DNA from 2 places in the Streptomyces sp. NPDC091282 genome. Region 2 is predicted to be linked to the other one. Evidence: riboswitches for the same ligand, from Rfam matches in the RefSeq annotation. Region 2 holds a riboswitch; the other holds the start of a gene.
What was found. Region 2 has a riboswitch for glycine ahead of gcvT (glycine cleavage system aminomethyltransferase GcvT). Riboswitches for the same ligand answer to the same signal wherever they lie in the genome.
Positions count from the first base shown of each region.

Region 1: it holds a riboswitch for glycine, as region 2 does, so the genes downstream of both, gcvP (aminomethyl-transferring glycine dehydrogenase) here and gcvT (glycine cleavage system aminomethyltransferase GcvT) in region 2, are expected to answer to the same signal.

Region 1 is NZ_JBIVUX010000004.1:9,475-12,874, reverse strand. Features, by position in the region: gene gcvP (aminomethyl-transferring glycine dehydrogenase) at 1-1,672, opposite strand, end outside; glycine riboswitch at 1,847-1,941, opposite strand; gene ACIQOE_RS19195 (PRC-barrel domain-containing protein) at 2,056-2,436, shown strand; partial or broken gene ACIQOE_RS19190 (DNA polymerase IV) at 2,349-3,400, opposite strand, start outside.
Region 2 is NZ_JBIVUX010000011.1:43,283-46,682, reverse strand. Features, by position in the region: gene ACIQOE_RS36740 (enhanced serine sensitivity protein SseB C-terminal domain-containing protein) at 1-136, opposite strand, end outside; gene ACIQOE_RS36735 (enhanced serine sensitivity protein SseB) at 318-1,109, opposite strand; gene ACIQOE_RS36730 (AAA family ATPase) at 1,214-1,900, opposite strand; glycine riboswitch at 2,063-2,160, shown strand; gene gcvT (glycine cleavage system aminomethyltransferase GcvT) at 2,318-3,400, shown strand, end outside.

The DNA of each region.
Region 1 (3,400 bases), on a different contig from region 2:
CGAGCCGCTCCTCCAGCTCACGGATGAGCGTCAGATAGCCCTGCGCCTGCTCGGCGGGGGCGAAGGGGTGCAGCTGGCCGAACTCGGGCCAGGTGACCGGCTCCATCTCGGTGGTGGCGTTGAGCTTCATCGTGCAGGAGCCCAGCGGGATCATGCCCCGGTCCAGGGCGTAGTCGCGGTCGGCGAGGCGGCGCAGGTAGCGCAGCATCGCGGTCTCGGACCGGTGCTCGTGGAAGACCGGGTGGCCCAGGTAGCCGTCCTCGCGCAGCAGCGCCTCGGGCAGCGTGTCCGCGGCGGCCGTGTCCAGCGCCTCGACGTCGCCCTCGACGCCGAACGCCGCCCAGACGGCTCCCAGCTGCGCGCGCGTGGTGGTCTCGTCGCAGGCCATGGAGACGTGGTCGGCGTCGACGAGGCGCAGGTTGACCCCGCCCTGCCGGGCGGCCGCGACGACCTCGGCGGCCTTGCCGGGCACGCGCGCGGTGAGCGTGTCGAAGTAGGCGCCGTGCACCAGCTCGACCCCGCCGTCCTTCAGCCCCGCGGCCAGGATCGTGGCGTAGCGGTGGGTCCGCTGCGCGATGGCCCGCAGGCCCTCGGGCCCGTGGTAGACGGCGTACATGCCGGCCATCACGGCGAGCAGCACCTGCGCGGTGCAGATGTTGCTGGTGGCCTTCTCGCGGCGGATGTGCTGCTCACGCGTCTGCAGCGCGAGCCGGTAGGCCCGGTGTCCGTCGGCGTCCACGGAGACGCCCACGAGCCGGCCGGGCAGGCTGCGCGCGAACTTCTCCCGCACCGCCATGTAGCCCGCGTGCGGACCGCCGAAGCCCATCGGCACACCGAACCGCTGGGTGGTGCCGACGGCGATGTCGGCGCCCAGCTCGCCCGGCGAGGTCAGCAGGGTCAGCGCGAGCAGGTCGGCGGCGACGGTGACCAGCGCGCCCAGCCCGTGCGCCTGCTCGACGAGCGGCTTGATGTCGCGCACGGCACCGGAGGCGCCCGGGTACTGGACGAGCACGCCGTTGATCTCCCGCGCGGCGAGATCGGCCGGGATGCCCTCGCTGAGGTCCGCGACGACGACCTCGACGCCCGTCGGTTCGGCCCGCGTCCGGATCACGGCGATGGTCTGCGGCAGGGCGTCCGCGTCGATGACGAAGACACCCTTCTTGTTCTTGCCCATGCGCAGCGACAGGGCCACGGCCTCGGCGGCGGCGGTGCCCTCGTCGAGCAGCGAGGCACCCGAGGTGGGCAGCCCGGTGAGGTCGGCGACCACGGTCTGGAAGTTCAGCAGCGCTTCCAGCCGGCCCTGGGAGATCTCCGGCTGGTACGGCGTGTACGCCGTGTACCAGGCGGGGTTCTCCATCACGTTCCGCAGGATGACGGGCGGCGTGAAGGTGCCGTAGTAGCCCAGCCCGATCATCGAGTCGAGCACCTGGTTGCGGTCGGCCAGCGACCGCAGCTCGGCCAGCACCTCGGCCTCGGTGCGCGCACCCGGCAGCTCCAGGGTGTCGGCGTTCTTGATGACGTCCGGCACGGCGGCTGCGGTCAGCTCGTCGAGCGAGCCGTAGCCGACCTGGGCGAGCATCTTGGCCTGCGCCTCGTCATCGGGTCCGATGTGGCGCTGCTCGAAGGGGATTCCCTGCTCTAGCTCGGAGAGCGGTACACGCTGGGCGGTCATTGCGGAGGCCTCCTGGTCTGACGCGACCTTCGAGGGGTACCCCGGCACGGGCACCCCGACGGCCTCCCCCTCTGTCATCTCAACCTGAGAGCTTCGCCGGACGCCCAGGGGATCCGGCTTGCACCGTCGGTGAGGACAAGCGCCATGGACGCCTGCCCTGCTTTCCAGAGTGACCTCGTCCGTGCGGTACGTGAGCCTGAGAGATTCCGGGGAGGATTTGCTCCTTCGGCGCCTCCGGTCTGCCCGGAGGACTCTCCCGCACGGGGTCAGCAGCCGTCTGCCAGCCTACCAGCGAGGGCACCGCACGGGTCTTCGAGTGGCCGCCTCCTTCAATGTGCTCTTTTGTAGTGCTTACGGATGAGGTGCGACCTAGTGGAGGGCCCGTGCAGACCGACATCGATCCGCGCAACCTGATCGGCCGCAAGGCGTTCGACCGCAACGGCACGAAGATCGGCACGATCGACGAGGTCTACCTCGACGACGCGACCGGGGTGCCGGAGTGGGCGGCCATACGCACCGGCCTGTTCTCCCGGGACGCCTTCGTGCCCCTGGAGCCGAGCGAGCTGGTCGAGGGCACCCTCAAGGTTCCCTTCGACCGCGCCCTGATCAAGGACGCCCCCGACTTCGGCGTGGGCCGCCACCTCTCCCCCGAGCAGGAACTCCAGCTCTACCACCACTACGGCCTGGACACGGCCGCCCCGCCCGCCGACCATCCCGACCACGACTTCGGCAAGCTGGCGGGCACGGAGGACTCGGGCGCGTAGGCCCGGCGGGGGCCGCTCCCGCCCTGCCCCGGCCCGGGACGGGGCCCTCCCGGCCCCGGAAGGCCCCGCGCTCCTGGTCACACGCCGACGCCGTCCGCGGGAACCTCCGGCACCAGCGGCAGCGGATCCACCGGTTCCAGCTCGGGGTCGTCCACCCGGAACGTCCGCACCCTCCCCGGCACCACCGACCCCGGCGTCTCGAACCGCACCGTCACCCGCCCCAGCCCGCTCCCCTGCACCCATCCGTGGCCGTACCCCGCATGGCGTACGTCGTGCCCCGCGGGCCACCGCCGCTCGACGGCCGCCTCCGCCTCGGCGGCCGGCTCCGCCACGTCCTCCTCCGCGGCCGGCTCCACCCCGTCCCCGGCCGCCGCCTGCGCGAACAGGTCCTCCTGGGTGTAGTCGGCGAGCCCCGACACGCCCACGCCCAGCAGCCGCACGCCTCCCGTCGTGTCCACCGAGTCCAGCAGCCGCGCCGCCGCCTCCCTTACCACCGCCGGGTCGTCGGTCGGCCCCCGCAGCGTCTCCGACCGGGTGAGCGTCGAGAAGTCGTACCGCCGCACCTTCAGCACGATGGTCCGCCCCGACAGGCCCGCCCCCCGCAGCCGGCGCACACACCGGTCGGCCAGCCGCTGCACCTCCATGCCCACCCGCGTCCGGTCGTGGATGTCCACGTCGTAGGTGTCCTCGACGGACACCGACTTGGCCTCCCGTTCGGCGACCACGGGCCGGTCGTCGTGGGCCAGCGCCATCGCGTACAGCGCGTGCCCGTGGGCCTTGCCGAGCAGCCGTACCAGTTCGTCCTCGCCCGCCTCGGCGATCTCGCCGACCGTGGTGATCCCGGCCCGCCGCAGGTGGTCCCCGGTCGCCGGCCCCACCCCCGGCAGGGTCCGCACCGTCATCGGCCCGAGCATCGCCCGCTCGGTGCCCGGCTCGATCAGCACCAGGCCGTCCGGCTTGGCCT
Region 2 (3,400 bases):
GGAGCATCCAGACCTGACCGGAGGACGGCGTGGCGAGGGCGCGGAGGAGTGCCTCGTAGGCGTCGTAGCGCCCGGGGGTTACCTGGCGCAGCATGTGCTCGACCTGCCCGGCCGCCGCGGTGCCGCTGGCGCTCACGTGTTACCGCCCCTTCATTGAGTTGCCCCGCGTTGGAGGTCGCCCCGCGTTCGGAGACAGCTTAAGCGCCGGGGCCGGTGGCGCCGACGGTCCGGCGGCGGGTGCGCTTCGTCGTGGTTCTCCCCCGGTTCCGCCCCGGTTTCCGGCCGGAGGCGGCCCCGATGCCCCTGGCGGGGCGCTCTCAGTGGCCGTACTGGTAGAAGGGCCGGACGTGCTCCCGCATCCAGTGGCCCACCGGGTCGTCCGCGACGTCGAGCAGGACCAGGTTCACCGGCCACCCGACCGGGACCCGGCCCAGCGCCCGGCCCAGCGCCTCCAGGGGCAGCGCCCTGATGTCGCCCTCCCACTGGGAGAGTTCGACGCCCACGAACATCACCGGGTCCGCCGTCTCGACCGCGGCGAGGCAGCGGCGGGCCGTGGCGACCACGCCGGTGGCCGCGAACTCCGCGGAGGCCGCGGCCAGGAAGTCCATCGGGTCGTCCTGCCAGTCCGGTTCGAAGAGCCGTACCCGGCCGCCCGAGGCCGAACCGTCCAGTTCGCTGCGGCCGGCCCGGCACAGCTCGGCGACCGCCTCCGGCGGCAGCGGGACGCCCACCGTGCCGCCGGGGTTCACGGCGATGCCGACCTGCGGGGGCAGCCCGCGGGCGAACTCGACGGCCGGGGCGACGGTGTACGACAGGTGGGAGCCGGCCACCTGGCGGAACTGCTCCTCGGAGCTGAAGACCGGCACGTACACCCGGCCCTCGATCTCCGTGGTGGGCAGGTCGAGGGAACCGCTGTGCGGGCCGCCGCCCTCGGGCAGCGGGATCCACAGGAAACCGCGGCCGAGTACCTCGATGAGCCGGCCGGCGGCCGCGGGGACGCCGAGGGAGGCCGACAGGACCTCCTCCAGTTCGTTGCCGGGCCACCCGCCGTGCGGGTGGGGGTGCGTCTGTGCCGGGAAGTCCGCGGGAATGTCCGCCGGGAAGTCCATCTGCCTACCGCCTGCTGGAAACCGCTGCTGCTGAGTCCGAAAAGGCTATCGGGTGGCTGTGACAATGCCCCACCCCTGCGAGCCGCCCGCCCGCGCGGGGAGCCTCACCCCGCGCACTTCTCCGGCTCGCGGAAGGCGATCCGGCACAGCACGTCGGCCGCGTCCCGGTCGAGCAGCACCGCCGAGCCGACGCCCCGGGGCAGCCCGCCCCTCTCCACCGCGCGCACCAGACGGGACGCGGCGTGCCGGTGGCGCAGGAAGGCGTAGCGGGAGACGCCGCGGCCCCGCTCGCGCTGGCCGTCCAGCGCCGTGCCCGGCGGGACGTCCAGGAGCAGCAGGTGCAGGGTGGCGCCGCGGCGGCGGGCCGCGCGGGCCAGCCAGTCGCGCACCCAGGCCTGGGTGCCGCAGTCGTGCACCACCACGCCCTCGCCGCTGCGCAGCGCGCGGCGCAGTCCGGCGTAGTGGGCGAGGCGGACCAGCGGGCGGTACAGGGCGTACGGCAGGAAGCGGGCCAGGCGGGCGTCCCAGCGGTCGCGGGTGTCCTGGGAGTCGATCCGGATGCCCTGGACGGTGCGGTGCATCAGGGTGGACTTGCCGCTGCCGGGCAGGCCGGTGACCACGACCAGGTCACGGGGGCCGAAGAGCAGGCCCTGCGGGCTGCGGCCGGTCCGGTCGCGCAGGTCGCGCACCACGCGTGCCGGGCGCTCCCCGTGCCGCTCGCGGGCCGGGGCCGCCGGCTGTCCCGGCAGGGCGATGCCCGTCGTCGTCGCGTATGCCGTGGTCCTTGTCACCGTGACCGTCCTCCCTGGGGGCTCAGGAAAGGTTCTCCCCGCTTATTGTAAAGAGAAGGTAATGCACGGTGTCTCGCGGTTCCGTCCGGTTCCGGCCACAGGGCTGTTACAAAGCCCGGCCCGGCATGCAATGATGTGCGCGCCAACTGCATACCGGCCGTTTGAATCCGCGCGGGAGAGTCCCCGGCAGTCTTCACCGGGGCGCCGAAGGAGCAAGTCCCTCCCTTGAATCTCTCAGGCACCGTTACCGCGCGGGCGAGGCACATCTGAAAAGCGGACCGCCCGCCGGCGGTCCCACCCAAGGTGCAAGCCTTCGACCACGTCCGTGGTCGAGGCGAACCTCTCAGGTTCCGATGACAGATGGGGAGGACCGACCTCGCCTGTCATGCCCTGGGATCTTTGGGAGACGACCGACCGATGAGCAGTTCCGATTCCGCTGGACTCCGCCGTACCGCGCTCGATGCCCTGCATCGCTCGCTCGGCGCCACCATGACCGACTTCGCCGGCTGGGACATGCCCCTGCGCTACGGCTCCGAGCGCGACGAGCACGTCGCGGTGCGGACCAGGGCCGGGCTCTTCGACCTCTCCCACATGGGCGAGATCGCGGTGACCGGCCCCGAGGCGGCCGCCCTGCTGAACCACGCCCTGGTCGGCAACATCGCCTCCGTCGGCGTGGGCCGCGCCCGCTACACCATGATCTGCCGCGCCGACGGCGGCATCCTCGACGACCTGATCGTCTACCGGCTGGCCGAGACCGAGTACCTGGTCGTGGCCAACGCCTCCAACGCCCAGGTGGTCCTCGACGCGCTGACCGAGCGCGCCGCCGGCTTCGACGCCGAGGTGCGCGACGACCGGGACGCGTACGCGCTGATCGCCGTCCAGGGACCGGAGTCGCCCGGGATCCTGAAGTCGCTCACCGACGCCGACCTGGACGGCCTCAAGTACTACGCCGGGCTGCCCGGCACCGTCGCCGGCGTCCCGGCGCTGATCGCCCGCACCGGCTACACCGGCGAGGACGGCTTCGAGCTGTTCGTGAAGCCGGAGCACGCGGTGGCGCTGTGGGAGGCGCTGACCGAGGCGGGCGCCGGTGTCGGCCTGGTGGCCTGCGGCCTGTCCTGCCGCGACACGCTCCGCCTGGAGGCGGGCATGCCGCTGTACGGGCACGAGCTGACCACCTCGCTGACCCCCTTCGACGCCGGCCTCGGCCGGGTCGTGAAGTTCGAGAAGGACGGCGACTTCGTGGGCCGCGAGGCGCTGACCGAGGCCGCCGACCGGGCCGCCGCGAATCCGCCGCGGGTGCTGGTCGGCCTGGTCGCCGAGGGCCGCCGGGTGCCGCGCGCCGGCTACCCGGTGGTCGCGGACGGCAAGGTGATCGGCGAGGTCACCTCCGGCGCCCCCTCCCCCACGCTCGGCAGGCCGATCGCCATGGCGTACGTCGACGCGGCGCACTCGGCGCCGGGCACCGCGGGTGTCGGCGTCGACATCCGGGGCAGCCACGAA